4 regions of the Enterobacter sichuanensis genome follow, and region 4 is predicted to be linked to each of the others. Evidence: predicted binding sites of a transcription regulator. Region 4 holds the regulator's gene; each other region holds the start of a gene.

Evidence for each region. The regulator sigma-54, encoded in region 4, starts transcription at its own class of promoters, with help from an activator protein. The targets are predictions, from matches to a motif close to GTTGGCACANNTTTCGCTNT.
Region 1: the regulator sigma-54 is predicted to act here: its motif matches at 1,492-1,511, upstream of hypA (hydrogenase maturation nickel metallochaperone HypA).
Region 2: the regulator sigma-54 is predicted to act here: its motif matches at 1,150-1,169, upstream of C1N69_RS13925 (branched-chain amino acid ABC transporter substrate-binding protein).
Region 3: the regulator sigma-54 is predicted to act here: its motif matches at 1,325-1,344, upstream of C1N69_RS06095 (amino acid ABC transporter substrate-binding protein).

The regions. Positions count from the first base shown of each region.
Region 1 covers NZ_CP027986.1:3,695,789-3,699,592, forward strand. The annotation lists partial or broken gene hycC (formate hydrogenlyase subunit 3) at 1-189, opposite strand, end outside; partial or broken gene C1N69_RS17865 (4Fe-4S dicluster domain-containing protein) at 194-793, opposite strand; gene hycA (formate hydrogenlyase regulator HycA) at 864-1,328, opposite strand; gene hypA (hydrogenase maturation nickel metallochaperone HypA) at 1,540-1,890, shown strand; partial or broken gene hypB (hydrogenase nickel incorporation protein HypB) at 1,893-2,755, shown strand; gene C1N69_RS17885 (HypC/HybG/HupF family hydrogenase formation chaperone) at 2,746-3,018, shown strand; gene hypD (hydrogenase formation protein HypD) at 3,021-3,804, shown strand, end outside.
Region 2 covers NZ_CP027986.1:2,883,885-2,887,688, forward strand. The annotation lists gene tyrP (tyrosine transporter TyrP) at 1-214, shown strand, start outside; gene C1N69_RS13920 (YecA/YgfB family protein) at 247-915, opposite strand; gene C1N69_RS13925 (branched-chain amino acid ABC transporter substrate-binding protein) at 1,341-2,462, shown strand; gene C1N69_RS13930 (ABC transporter permease subunit) at 2,562-3,476, shown strand; gene livM (high-affinity branched-chain amino acid ABC transporter permease LivM) at 3,488-3,804, shown strand, end outside.
Region 3 covers NZ_CP027986.1:1,298,182-1,301,985, reverse strand. The annotation lists gene lnt (apolipoprotein N-acyltransferase) at 1-1,216, shown strand, start outside; gene C1N69_RS06095 (amino acid ABC transporter substrate-binding protein) at 1,616-2,521, shown strand; gene gltJ (glutamate/aspartate ABC transporter permease GltJ) at 2,676-3,416, shown strand; gene gltK (glutamate/aspartate ABC transporter permease GltK) at 3,416-3,804, shown strand, end outside.
Region 4 covers NZ_CP027986.1:4,167,226-4,171,029, forward strand. The annotation lists gene lptB (LPS export ABC transporter ATP-binding protein) at 1-553, shown strand, start outside; gene rpoN (RNA polymerase factor sigma-54) at 601-2,034, shown strand; gene hpf (ribosome hibernation promoting factor) at 2,057-2,344, shown strand; gene ptsN (PTS IIA-like nitrogen regulatory protein PtsN) at 2,427-2,918, shown strand; gene rapZ (RNase adapter RapZ) at 2,964-3,804, shown strand, end outside.

The DNA of each region.
Region 1 (3,804 bases), 470 kb from region 4:
GAGCGTGTCCACGGTGTGTCCGTCGAGCAGAACCATCCCGCCTGCCACCAGCGTCATCAGGCTGCCGACCGCTCCGCCAATCCCGGCGACCCAGCCGCTCAGGGTTTTATGGAATGACAAAAGCCACGCCAGAACCGCGGTGGCCGCAAAGTACGCTACCGCGCTGGTCATCATCATCGCCGCGTTCATTTCGCCCCTCGTTAAGCGTCTGTAGCAGAGAAAGGTCGCCAACATCGCTGTTGATGGTCAGCTCGCGTTTACGCTTGCGGGTACGGGCGATGTCGCGAATGTTAACCAGAATCAACGCGTTGGTTGGACAGGTGCGCACGCAGGCCGGGCCTTGTTCATCAAAGCTGCACAGGTCGCACTTCACCGCAACGGCGCGGATGCCGGGCACCCAGTCCAGCAGCGTGCTGACGCGTGCCGGAGCAGGCGGCGCGGGCGGGGCTTTTGGCGAGTTAGCATTCGCCGGAATATGCAGCGGGCGGCTGCCGGAAAATTCAATGGCACCGAACGGGCAGGCAATGCCGCACAGCTTGCAGCTTACGCACAGGCTTTCGTTCAACTGGACAGCGCCGTCCACGCGGGTGATGGCATTTACGGGACAGACACCCGCACAAGGGGCATCTTCACAGTGATGGCAGAGCTGCGGGGCAGACTCTTTTTCATTACGCATGACGTGCAGGCGCGGCATGGACTGCAGCCCATGCAGGCGATGCGTTTCCGAACACGCCGCCTCACAGGTTCGACAGCCAATGCAGACCGTCGAGTCAGCAATTACAAAACGGTTCACCGGGTCATCCTCTGGTGATAGTCATTTTTGACGAAAAACTGTCTTGTCGACACTTTTCGACACACAGGGGTCAGGCCACGTTCGCTGAGGCATTTCCGTCCATCAGCTGCTTCAGGTTGACCGGGAGATCGTGTTCAACTGCGGCGTACAGGCTGTTATAAACCGGGGCGATTTTTTCCAGATAGTGCTCCAGCACCTGCTGGCGATCGCGGTTGCTGACGTGGCCGTCCACCATGCCGTCGGCCATCAGCTGTGCTTTCGCAATACACTGTTTTTCGCCGTCTTTTGTCTCAAGGTGGTACTCAATGGTGTGGCTGTTGAAGTTATCCGCCAGGGTGACATTGATGATGAAATGGCCGAAGAGGACAAAGCGCATGTCCCCCTGCGCCGCACAGCTCATCGCATGGTGAAGACGCGCTTTCGAGAGGGTGATGCCCTGAACCAGAGAGTTGCAGTAAAGATGCCACTGGTCCTGTAACTGCTGATGACGCTGCGCGATGTAATCTGCTTTTTCGCTGATTTCCCAAATAGTCATAAAAGGTATCCGTTTAATGGAGATAGCGGCTGTTAAGCAGATTCCATGCCAGTTTTTATCCAACTGATTTTTAATAGTTTTAATTAAAAACTGGCTGTCAATTTTGCGGTGTCGACGTGTCATTTCGACAGCGTTGACATCGACACGCCTTAACAAAAATCAAGATGGCATTGTTATTGCATTCAATGGCGCAATTCATTGAGGAGGCGTCATGCACGAAATTACCCTCTGCCAGCGGGCTCTGGAACTTATCGAACAGCAGGCTGTGCAAAACCACGCAAAACGCGTCACCGGCGTCTGGCTGAAGGTCGGAGCGTTTTCCTGCGTCGAAACCAGCGCCCTGACCTTCTGTTTTGAACTGGTGTGCCGCGGCACGCTGGCGGAAGGCTGCGAACTGCATATTGAAGAGCAGCAGGCGGAGTGCTGGTGCGAGCAGTGTCAGCAGTACGTCACCCTGCTGTCGTCGAAGGTACAGCGCTGTCCGCAGTGTCAGAGCACCTTTCTTCGCATCGTGGCGGATGACGGCATGCAGATCCAACGCCTCGAAATCGAGAAGGAGTAAGTATGTGTAGTACCTGCGGTTGCGCCGAAGGCAACCTGTATATAGAAGGGGATGAACATCACCCCCACTCCGCGTTTCGCTCCGCGCCCTTTGCACCTGCCCACGCCCTTCTGCGGCATTGACAGGGATCGCTTTCTCCCCGCAACGATCCGATGCGGGCGATCTTCACTACGGCCACGGCGAAGCGGGTACCCACGCGCCGGGCATCAGCCAGCGTCAGATGCTGGAGGTGGAAATCAACGTCCTGGACAAGAATAACCAGATCGCCAACCGTAACCGTGCCCGCTTCGCCGCCCGCAGGCAGCTGGTGCTGAACCTGGTCTCCAGCCCCGGCTCCGGCAAAACCACGCTGCTCACGGAAACGCTCAACCGCCTGAACGGGCGCGTCTCCTGTGCGGTGATTGAAGGCGATCAGCAAACCGTTAACGATGCGGCGCGCATTCGCGAAACCGGCACCCCGGCGATCCAGGTGAATACCGGCAAAGGCTGCCATCTCGATGCGCAGATGATCGCCAACGCCGCCCCGCGCCTGCCGCTTGAAGATAACGGCATCCTGTTTATTGAAAACGTCGGTAACCTTGTCTGCCCGGCGAGCTTCGACCTGGGCGAACGGCACAAAGTCGCGGTGCTTTCGGTGACCGAAGGCGAAGACAAGCCGCTGAAGTACCCGCATATGTTTGCCGCCGCCTCCATCATGCTGCTCAACAAAGTCGACCTGCTGCCGTACCTGAACTTCGACGTGGATAAATGCCTGTCCTGGGCCCGCGAGGTGAACCCGGATATTGAGATCCTGCTGGTCTCCGCTACCCGCGGCGACGGCATGGACAGCTGGCTACACTGGCTGGAGAACGAACGATGTGCATAGGCGTACCGGGACAGATTCATGCCATTGACGGTAATCAGGCCAAAGTCGAGGTCTGCGGCATCCTGCGCGACGTCGACCTGACGCTGGTGGGCAGCAGCGATGAAACCGGCGTCTCGCGTCTCGGCCAGTGGGTGCTGGTCCACGTGGGGTTCGCCATGAGCGTGATTAACGAAACGGAAGCCCGCGACACGCTGGAGGCGCTGCAGAACATGTTCGACGTGGAGCCGGACGTGGGGGCGCTGCTGTATGGCGAGGAGCGATAATCATGCGTTACGTGGATGAATACCGCGCACCCGAGCAGGTGCTACAGCTTATCGGGCATCTGAAAACGCGTGCGGCGCTGCTGGACTACACGGCGGAAAACCCGCTGCGGATCATGGAGGTGTGCGGCGGACATACGCACGCCATTTTCAAATTTGGCCTCGACCAGCTGCTGCCGGAGAACATCGAGTTTATCCATGGCCCCGGCTGTCCGGTCTGCGTGCTGCCGATGGGGCGCATCGACAGCTGTATCGAGATTGCCAGCCGGCCCGACGTCATTTTCTGCACCTTTGGCGACGCGATGCGCGTTCCGGGGAAAAACGGCTCGCTGCTGCAGGCAAAAGCACGCGGAGCCGACATCCGGATCGTCTATTCGCCGATGGATGCCCTGATGCTGGCAGCGGATAACCCCACGCGCAAAGTCGTGTTTTTTGGCCTGGGGTTTGAAACCACCATGCCCGCCACCGCCATTACGCTGCAGCAGGCGAAAGTGCGCAGCGTCGATAACTTTTTCTTCTTCTGCCAGCATATTACGCTCATCCCCACGCTACGCAGCCTGCTGGAAGCGCCGGGAAACGGGATTGACGCCTTCCTGGCGCCAGGCCATGTCAGCATGGTGATTGGCACAGATGCCTACGGTTTTATCGCTGAACAGTACAATCGTCCGTTAGTGGTCGCTGGTTTCGAACCTCTTGATCTACTGCAAGGTGTCACCATGCTGGTTGAGCAGAAAATAGCGGCCCTGAGTACCGTGGAAAACCAGTACCGCCGCGTGGTGCCGGATGCAG
Region 2 (3,804 bases), 1.3 Mb from region 4:
TGTGATGGCGCTGGGGTACGCGGGGGTGGCACTGTCGGTTCTGGCCCTGCTCCTCCCTTCCCTGCTGGCATGGAAGAGTCGCCAGCAGCATCCTCAACAGGGTTACCGCGTGGCTGGGGGGAAACCGCTGCTGTGCGTTGTGTTTGGCTGTGGGGTGGTGATTATTCTGGTGCAGGTATTGATTGCAGCGGGAATGCTGCCGGAAGTGGGTTAACGATAAAGGGGCTATCATTAGCCCCTTTTTTGTCAGTGCAGACAGCAGCTCTTAAACTTCTTCCCGCTGCCGCAAGGACACGGATCGTTACGCCCAACCTTCGTGCCATTTACCATCGGCTTCTTCACTTCCGGCTGCTGCGGGTTGTTCACCCAGTAGTTATACAAGCGCAGCGCCGCAGGCTGGATACGTTCAATGCTGGCTGCATATTCTTCTTCGGTCAGCTCATCCAGCTCGCCGCCGATCTCTTCGCTACCGTGCAGCGCAATCACATCCAGATCGGCCTTTAGCTCGTCCGGCAAGGCTGACCAGTCCGTCAGCGCTACGCCGCGCATGTAGCCATAGCACCACTCTTCCACCACGGTATAGGTCTCACCGTCAACGTCGTTATAGCCAAACATCGGTTCGAACTGGTCCGGATATTCGCTCAGGCGTTCGGCAATATCGTTCATATGCTTAAAGCAAAGATCGATAAAACGGTTCATCTCGCGGTCGTTTTTCCAGCGCGGAATGTACTTCTCACCACCCCATACCGCCACCAGCCAGGTATCTGGCTCAACGACAACAGGACCGGAAAGCACTGCGGTAAGCATGCCGTCCAGTTCAGACACGTCAAGCACGGACGCATCATCATGACCGTAAGACATTAATGTCTCTTCAAGCCACGCCATTTCGCTTTCATTTAATGGGCCTTCAGTCATCGCTGACACTCCTGATAAAAAGAAAACGATCCTAACACATCTCTCACGCCTCTCCGGGCTGAAGTTTAGGTCTTTATTGCCGCAAAAACGTGCAAATCGTGACCTTTGCACAACTTATGGGCTTTATTGTTAACGATATGTGATCTCCGCTGTAATTTCTTCTCGTCCCGCAAGGCGGCATAACGCGGCGCTCTATACTCAAACATGTCACAAGCCCGTCAATGGGTTAACCATTCTGGCAACGTTTTTGCTTAGTGTTCTTCGCGCGATGCTGCGCAGGGAAACCTCGCCGTACTCTGCAGGATGCCGTCTGTATCTCGTTCGTTTAGTGCATTTTGTTCTTGCTCGTGTTTTGGATTGGCTGCGCCGTCGGGCGTTCGGGTTTACGCCGTGGTGCAAAAACCTCTTTGCTAAGGAACATAATAATGTCGCTGAAATTTATCAGAACTCCGCTTTCTCTCGTGTTGGCCGGTTGCCTGGTGACGGCGTTTTCCGCCAGGGCAGATATCGTGATTGGCGTGGCCGGACCGTTCACGGGCCCCAATGCCACCTACGGCGATCAGTACTGGCACGGCGCAACGCAGGCCGCTGAAGACATTAACGCTGCAGGCGGTATCAACGGTGAGAAGATCAAACTGGTTCAGGGAGATGACGCCTGCGAGCCTAAGCAGGCCGTGGCCGTCGCCAACCGTTTAGTTGACCAGGATAAAGTCAACGCCGTGGTCGGCCATTTCTGCTCCTCCTCCACGATGCCCGCCTCCGAGGTTTACAGCGATGCGGGGATCATCGCCATCACCCCGGGCTCGACTAACCCGTTGATTACCGAACGCGGCATGAGCGACATGTTCCGCATGTGCGGCCGCGATGACCAGCAGGGTCAGGTAGCCAGCGACTTCATCATCGACAAGCTGAAAGCGAAACGGGTGGTGATCATTCACGATAAAGACACCTACGGACAAGGTCTGGCAGACGCCACTAAAGCGGCGCTGGCGAAACGCGGGGTTCAGGATGTGATGTACGAGGGGCTTTCGCGCGGTGAGAAAGACTTTAACGCGCTGGTGACCAAGATTGGCGCGCAAAAACCGGATGTGGTGTTCTTCGGGGGCTGTCATCCGGAAGCCGGCCCGCTGGTTCGCCAGATGCGCGAACAGGGCGTACAGGCCAAATTCTTCTCCGGGGACTGTATTGTCAACGAAGAGATGGTCACCGCGGCGGGTGGCCCGCAGTACACCAATGGCATTTACATGACTTTCGGGAAAGATCCGCGCCTGATCCCGGACGGTAAAGCGGTTATCGAGAAATTCCGCGCCGGTAAATTCGAGCCGGAAGGTTACACCCTTTACTCTTATGCCTCCGTACAGGCGATAGCGGCGGCCTTCAAGGCCACCGGCGGCAAAGACGCTGCGAAAGCCAGCGAGTGGCTGAAAGCCAATTCCGTCGACACGGTGATGGGCAAAAAAGCCTGGGACAGCAAAGGCGACCTGAAGGTCTCTGACTATGTGGTTTACCAGTGGGACGACAAAGGAAAATATAAGGAAGTGCAGTAACGGGACGGAGTCACGCTCAACGCCGGCGGGCACGCCTGTCGGCGCGTAATAAACATCAGGCTGCGCGGTTCGTGCAGCCTATAAAACGAGCGCGCTAAAATGAGTACATTCTTCCTGCAACAGTTGATCAATGGCTTAACGCTGGGTTCCGTCTACGGCTTAATCGCCATCGGTTACACCATGGTGTACGGCATTATCGGCATGATTAATTTCGCCCACGGCGAAGTGTATATGATTTCTGCCTATCTTTGCGCCATTGGCCTGGCGCTGCTCTCCTTCTTTGGCCTGCAGTCGTTCCCGCTGTTGATCCTCGGGACGCTGGTGTTCACCATTGTGGTCACCGGCGTATACGGCTGGACTATCGAGCGGATTGCCTATAAGCCGCTACGTAACTCCACGCGCCTGGCCCCGCTGATCTCCGCCATCGGGATGTCGCTTATCCTGCAAAACTACGCCCAGCTAAGCCAGGGTCCGCGCCAGCAAGGGGTTCCTACCATGCTGGACGGCGTTATTCGTCTGCATCTGGGCGATGGGTTCGTTCAGATAACCTACACCAAGGTATTTATTCTGCTCGCCTCGTTTACCGGCATGCTGGTGCTCACCTGGATAATCAACCATACCCGGCTGGGGCGAATGTGCCGGGCAGTGCAGCAGGATCGTAAAATGGCCTCCATTCTGGGCATTAATACCGACCGGATCATTTCGCTGGTATTTGTTATCGGCGCGGCGATGGCTGGCCTGGCAGGCGTGCTGATCACCATGAATTACGGCACCTTTGATTTCTACGTCGGGTTTGTGATTGGCATTAAAGCCTTTACGGCGGCGGTACTGGGCGGCATCGGTTCTCTGCCCGGCGCGATGCTCGGCGGCCTGATCCTCGGCGTGGCGGAAGCGCAGTTCTCCGGCATGGTGAACTCGGACTATAAGGATGTGTTCTCGTTTGGGCTGCTGGTGATGATCCTGATTTTCCGTCCCCAGGGGCTGCTTGGCCGCCCGATTGTGGCCAAAGTGTGAGGGAGAATAAAATGGAATCGCACGCTTTTTCTCTTAAACGCTGCATTCTGGACGCAATTTTTTCCGGGCTGATTGCGCTGATTATCTTCGGTCCCATTGCGGGCGTGGTGCTGGACGGATATAGCTTTAACTTCGACGGGCAGCGTCTGGCCTGGATGGTCGGCATCGTGATGTTGGGGCGTTTTCTGTTAAGCGCTTTTTTAGCTACCCCTGCCGGCACCCGTTTCCAGTCTCGCTTCGAGGCCGACAGCGCGGGGGTGTATGTCCGGCCGCCAGAATACAAAAGCCGCCTGCGCTGGATTATTCCCCTGGTCATTACCCTTGCGAT
Region 3 (3,804 bases), 1.8 Mb from region 4:
CGCAGGCATCCTTTCTCGCCTGTGGCCCAAAACCAGCTGGCTACGCGTCGCCATTGCCGCGCCCGTGGTCTGGCAACTCACCGAGTTCCTGCGCGGTTGGGTACTGACGGGCTTCCCGTGGCTGCAGTTCGGCTACAGTCAAATTGACGGCCCGCTAAAAGGTCTGGCGCCGGTGATGGGCGTTGAAGCCATCAACTTCCTGCTGATGGTGGTCAGCGGCCTGCTGGTACTGGCGCTGGTCACGCGCTGCTGGAAACCGCTGGTGGTGGCGCTCGTATTGTTCGCCCTGCCTTTCCCGCTGCGCTATATCCAGTGGTTCACGCCGGAGCCCGGGCGTGCCATGCAGGTTTCTATGGTGCAGGGAAATATCCCGCAGTCCATGAAGTGGGACGAGAAAGAGCTGCTGAATACGCTGAAGATTTACGCCAACGCCACCGAAGAGGTGATGGGAAAATCACAGCTGATTATCTGGCCGGAGTCGGCGATCCCCGATCTGGAGCTCAACCAGCAGCCGTTTCTGAACATGATGAACGATCTGCTACTCGCGCGCGGCAGCACGTTGATTACCGGCATTGTGGATGCGCGTCTGAACCAGCAGAACCGCTACGACACCTACAACACCATCATTACGCTCGGTAAAGACAGCGAATACAGTTACCACTCGACTGACCGGTATAACAAGAATCACCTGGTACCGTTTGGTGAGTTTGTTCCGCTGGAGTCGATTCTGCGTCCGCTGGCCCCCTTCTTTGACCTGCCGATGTCCTCTTTCAGCCGCGGGCCATACGTTCAGCCCCAGCTGCACGCGCACGGCTTTGCTCTGACGGCGGCCATTTGCTACGAAATCATTCTCGGCGAACAGGTGCGGGATAACTTCCGTCCGGACACGGACTTCCTGCTGACCATCTCTAACGATGCGTGGTTCGGTAAGTCGATTGGCCCGTGGCAGCACTTCCAGATGGCGCGCATGCGCTCCCTGGAGCTGGCGCGTCCACTGCTGCGCAGCACCAATAACGGCATTACCGCCGTTATTGGACCGCAGGGTGAAATTCAGGCCATGATCCCTCAGTTCACCCGTGAAGTGCTGACCACGACAGTCACGCCAACGACCGGGTTAACGCCATATGCGCGTACCGGCAACTGGCCACTGTGGATCCTGACCGCGCTGTTTGGCTTTGGCGCCGTGTTGATGAGTCTGAGTCAGCGTCGTAAATAACCTTACCTTCTGTTGCCGGGTGGCGCTGATGCTTACCCGGCCTACATTTTTGCTCCCGTAGGTCGGGTAAGGCGTAGCCGCCACCCGACAATCCTCTCCGAATTCATTTCTGGCACGCCTATTGCTTTGTTTATTCAGGTAAACGCAGTTTGGCTTAATGTGCAACTTTGTCGCACCAGCGTAGATCACCGGTAGCACCGAAACGGTGCAACGGGAGATATTTGCCTCTGAATGGTGCGGCGCGCTTCGCAAAAATAAACAATAACGCAGCAAAATCTTTACATTAAGCCAGACTAAATGTTAACAAGCTTGCATAACACTGCACTCGCATCGCGCGAGATATAACAACATCACAATGGGTATCAATGCGTCACTGGCGCTGATAAGAAGGAGTTGGGTATGCAATTACGTAAACTGGCCACAGCAATGCTGGTGATGGGAATGTCTGCTGGCGTGGTCCACGCTGAAGATGCGCCGGCAGCCGGCAGCACCCTCGACAAGATTGCCAAAAACGGCGTGATCGTGGTCGGCCACCGTGAATCTTCTGTCCCGTTCTCTTACTACGACAACACGCAAAAAGTCGTAGGCTATTCACAGGATTACTCCAACGCCATCGTTGAAGCTGTGAAGAAAAAGCTGAACAAACCTGACCTGCAGGTGAAGCTGATCCCAATCACTTCACAGAACCGTATTCCACTGCTGCAAAACGGCACCTTTGATTTTGAGTGTGGTTCCACCACCAACAATCTCGAGCGTCAGAAACAGGCAGCCTTCTCGGACACCATCTTTGTTGTGGGCACCCGCCTGCTGACGAAGAAAGGCGGTGAGATCAAAGACTTCGCTGACCTGAAAGGGAAAGCGGTCGTGGTCACCTCCGGTACCACTTCAGAAGTGCTGCTGCACAAGCTGAATGACGAGAAGAAAATGGATATGCGCATCATCAGCGCCAAAGACCATGGCGACTCCTTCCGTACCCTGGAAAGTGGTCGTGCCGTCGCGTTTATGATGGACGACGCCCTGCTGGCGGGCGAGCGTGCGAAAGCGAAGAAACCGGACAACTGGGATATCGTCGGTACCGCGCAGTCGAAAGAAGCCTACGGCTGTATGCTGCGTAAAGACGATCCGCAGTTCAAAAAGCTGATCGATGACACCATCGCCCAGGTGCAAACCTCCGGCGAAGCGGAAAAATGGTTCGACAAATGGTTCAAGAACCCGATTCCACCAAAAAACCTGAACATGAACTTTGAACTGTCCGACGACATGAAGGCCCTGTTCAAATCACCCAATGACAAAGCTCTTAACTAATTAGAACAACAGGGGCGGGATCTCCTGCCCTCTCGATTGTCGGGAAGCACGGACAGACTATACGTTGAGTGGTCGTTCCCCACTCAGCACGAAAATGAGCTTCTCACCAATCTTCGAGGGTAGCGCTGCTACCCTTTTTTTTCTGGAGTTTATTATGTCAATCGACTGGAACTGGGGCATATTCCTGCAACAAGCCCCGTTCGGCAACACCACCTATCTTGGCTGGCTGTGGAGCGGATTTCAGGTTACCGTGGCATTATCGATAACAGCGTGGATTATCGCGTTTCTTGTCGGTTCGCTGTTCGGTATTCTGCGTACCGTCCCTAACCGTTTCCTTTCAACACTGGGCACCCTGTACGTGGAACTGTTCCGTAACGTTCCGCTCATCGTGCAATTCTTTACCTGGTATCTGGTTATCCCGGAACTGCTGCCTGAAAATATTGGTATGTGGTTCAAATCGGAACTGGATCCGAATGTACAGTTCTTTGTCTCCTCGATGATGTGTCTGGGGCTGTTTACCGCTGCGCGCGTTTGCGAGCAGGTGCGTGCCGCCATTCAGTCATTACCCCGTGGACAAAAAAATGCGGGTCTGGCGATGGGGTTGACCCTGCCGCAAACCTACCGCTACGTGCTGCTGCCTAACGCTTACCGCGTGATCGTCCCACCGATGACCTCTGAGATGATGAACCTGGTGAAAAACTCGGCCATCGCCTCAACCATCGGTCTGGTCGATATGGCGGCTCAGGCGGGCAAGCTGCTGGATTACTCGGCGCACGCGTGGGAATCCTTCACCGCAATCACGCTCGCGTATGTTCTGATTAACGCTTTCATCATGCTGGTGATGAACCTGGTTGAACGCAAAATTCGCCTGCCGGGCAATATGGGGGGCAAATAATGTACGAATTTGACTGGAGTTCTATCGTTCCCTCTATGCCATACCTGCTTGATGGCCTGGTGATTACCTTAAAAATCACGCTTATTGCCATCATCGTCGGTATTGTCTGGGGTACCCTGCTGGCCGTCATGCGCCTGTCGAGCTTTAAGCCGCTCGCCTGGTTTGCAACCGCCTACGTCAACGTTTTCCGTTCCATCCCGCTGGTGATGGTGCTGCTGTGGTTTTATCTGATTGTGCCCGGCTTCCTGCAAAACGTGCTGGGGCTGTCACCGAAAACCGATATCCGCCTGATCTCCGCGATGGTGGCGTTTTCGATGTTTGAGGCCGCCTACTATTCAGAGATTATCCGTGCGGGCATTCAGAGTATCTCCCGTGGACAGTCCAGCGC
Region 4 (3,804 bases):
CAACATTGTCATTGATGATGAAGACATCAGCCTTCTGCCGCTGCATGCACGCGCACGCCGCGGGATCGGCTATTTGCCGCAGGAAGCCTCCATTTTCCGTCGCCTTAGCGTTTACGATAACCTGATGGCGGTTCTGCAAATTCGTAACGATCTGACCAGCGAACAGCGTCAGGATCGTGCCAACGAGCTGATGGAAGAGTTCCACATTGAGCATCTGCGCGACAGCCTCGGTCAGGCACTCTCCGGTGGGGAACGCCGACGCGTTGAGATTGCGCGTGCGCTGGCCGCAAACCCGAAATTTATCCTTCTGGATGAACCGTTTGCGGGTGTTGATCCGATCTCCGTTATCGACATTAAACGTATCATTGAGCACCTGCGCGACAGCGGGCTTGGCGTGTTGATCACCGACCACAACGTGCGTGAAACGCTGGCCGTGTGTGAACGTGCGTATATTGTGAGCCAGGGTAACCTGATCGCCCACGGTACGCCGCAACAAATCCTCGAAGATGATCATGTTAAGCGCGTCTATCTTGGGGAAGACTTCAGACTCTGATAGGGTAGAGGTAACGTAACGCCGAACCGGAGAAAAATGCTCTGAACATGAAGCAAGGTTTGCAATTAAGGCTCAGCCAACAACTGGCAATGACGCCGCAGCTACAGCAGGCAATTCGCCTGTTGCAACTGTCCACGTTAGAACTTCAGCAGGAACTCCAGCAGGCGCTGGACAGTAACCCCCTGCTGGAACAAACCGATCTTCATGACGAGGTAGATACCCAGCAATCGCAGGATACAGAAGCGCTCGACACCGCGGATGCACTCGAACAAAAAGAGATGCCGGACGAGCTTCCGCTGGATGCCAGCTGGGATGAGATCTACACCGCCGGAACCCCATCCGGAACGCGTGCGGACTACCAGGACGATGAGCTACCGGTCTATCAGGGAGAAACCACTCAGTCGCTTCAGGATTACCTGATGTGGCAGGTGGAACTGACCCCCTTCTCCGACACCGATCGTGCGATTGCCACATCCATTGTCGATGCCGTTGATGACACCGGCTATTTAACCGTCACGCTGGACGACATCCTCGAAAGCATGGGCGACGAAGAGATTGAGCTTGAGGAGGTTGAAGCCGTTCTGAAGCGCATTCAGCGTTTCGATCCGGTAGGCGTGGCCGCAAGAGATCTGCGCGACTGCCTGCTGATCCAGCTTTCTCAGTTCAGCAAAGAGACGCCGTGGCTTGATGAGGCGCGCTTAATCATCAGCGATTATCTGGATCTGTTGGCTAACCACGATTTCCGCACCCTGATGCGCGTCACGCGGCTGAAAGAAGACGTGCTGAAAGAAGCGGTGAATCTGATACAGTCGCTCGATCCGCGCCCCGGTCAGTCGATCCAGACCAGCGAACCCGAATACGTGATCCCGGATGTGCTGGTCCGAAAACACAATGGCCGCTGGGTCGTTGAACTGAATTCTGACAGTATTCCTCGCCTGCAAATCAACCAGCAGTATGCCTCCATGTGCACCAGCGTGCGTAACGACTCCGACAATCAATATATTCGTAGCAATTTGCAGGAAGCGCGATGGTTGATCAAAAGTCTGGAGAGCCGTAATGATACGCTGCTTCGCGTCAGCCGCTGCATTGTCGAACAGCAGCAGGCGTTCTTTGAGCAGGGCGAAGAGTATATGAAACCGATGGTGCTGGCGGATATCGCCCAGGCCGTCGAGATGCATGAATCAACCATTTCCCGTGTCACCACGCAGAAGTATCTGCACAGTCCACGCGGTATTTTTGAGCTTAAGTATTTCTTCTCCAGCCACGTCAATACCGAGGGTGGCGGCGAAGCGTCCTCAACCGCGATTCGTGCCCTGGTGAAGAAGTTGATCGCCGCGGAGAACCCCGCGAAGCCACTGAGTGACAGTAAGTTAACCACCATGCTGTCCGAACAGGGTATTATGGTGGCACGTCGTACTGTCGCGAAGTATCGAGAGTCTTTATCCATTCCGCCGTCCAACCAGCGTAAACAGCTGGTCTGACACAACCGATAAGGAAGACACTATGCAGCTCAACATCACTGGACAAAACGTCGAAATTACTGAGGCTTTACGCGACTTTGTGAATACGAAGTTTGCAAAACTCGAGCAGTATTTCGAAAGGATCAACCAGGTCTATATTGTGTTGAAAGTGGAGAAAGTGACTCACATCTCGGATGCCACCCTGCATGTTAATGGGGGGGAACTTCATGCCAGTGCGGAAGGGCAAGACATGTACGCGGCTATCGACGGCTTGATTGATAAGCTTGCGCGACAGCTCAATAAACATAAAGATAAACTGAAACAACACTAATTGTCCGGGCAGTTAACGGGTGCAGGACGGCCTGTTGTGAAACACAACAGGCCATTTGTACAGTTAGCGCTTAGGTGAAATTATGATGAACAACGATTCCGCTCTTCAACTGAGCAATGTCCTTAACCAGGAATGTACCCGCAGTGCTGTTCACTGCCAGAGCAAAAAACGTGCGCTGGAGATCATCAGTGAGCTGGCCGCAAAACAGCTGGGCCTGCCGCCACAGGTGGTGTTCGAAGCGATCCTGACCCGTGAAAAAATGGGCAGTACCGGTATCGGCAACGGCATCGCCATCCCGCACGGCAAACTGGAAGAGGATACCCTGCGTGCCGTGGGTGTGTTTGTGCAGCTTGAAACACCCATTGCCTTCGATGCCATTGATAACCAGCCCGTCGATCTTCTCTTCGCGCTGCTGGTGCCTGCCGACCAGACGAAAACCCATCTGCATACGCTGTCGCTGGTTGCCAAACGTCTGGCCGATAAAACCATTTGCCGCCGACTGCGCTCGGCCCAAAGTGATGAAGAGCTCTATCAGATTATCACTGAAGCAGAAGGCAATCAGGATGATGCATAACCAGGAGATGGCCTTCACATCTGTTGTCCTGAGGAGAAACGGAACATGGTGCTGATGATTGTCAGTGGTCGTTCAGGGTCGGGGAAGTCCGTTGCTCTGCGCGCGCTGGAAGACATGGGTTTTTACTGCGTAGATAACCTGCCGGTCGTGTTGCTACCCGATCTGGCTCGCACGCTTGCGGAAAGACAAACCTCTGCCGCCGTCAGTATCGACGTTCGTAACATGCCTGAATCGCCTGAAATTTTTGAACAGGCGATGAGTAACCTGCCTGATGCGTTTTCGCCTCAGCTACTGTTCCTTGATGCAGACCGCAATACCCTGATCCGTCGCTACAGCGATACCCGTCGTCTGCACCCGCTTTCCAGCAAGAACCTCTCTCTGGAGAGCGCTATCGACGAAGAGAGCGACCTGCTGGAGCCGCTGCGTTCACGCGCTGACCTGATTGTCGACACCTCTGAGATGTCCGTTCACGAGCTGGCGGAAATGCTGCGTACCCGGTTGCTGGGCAAGCGCGAGCGCGAACTGACGATGGTGTTCGAATCCTTTGGCTTTAAGCACGGGATTCCAATTGATGCGGATTATGTTTTCGACGTGCGCTTCCTGCCGAACCCGCACTGGGATCCAAAACTGCGTCCCATGACCGGTCTGGATAAACCCGTCGCGGCCTTCCTCGACAGGCACACAGAAGTTCACAATTTTATCTACCAGACGCGAAGCTACCTTGAGCTATGGTTACCTATGCTGGAGACAAACAATCGCAGCTACCTGACGGTGGCGATTGGCTGTACCGGCGGTAAACATCGTTCGGTCTACATCGCCGAACAGCTGGCCGACTATTTCCGCTCGCGCGGGAAGAACGTTCAGTCCCGTCATCGCACGCTGGAAA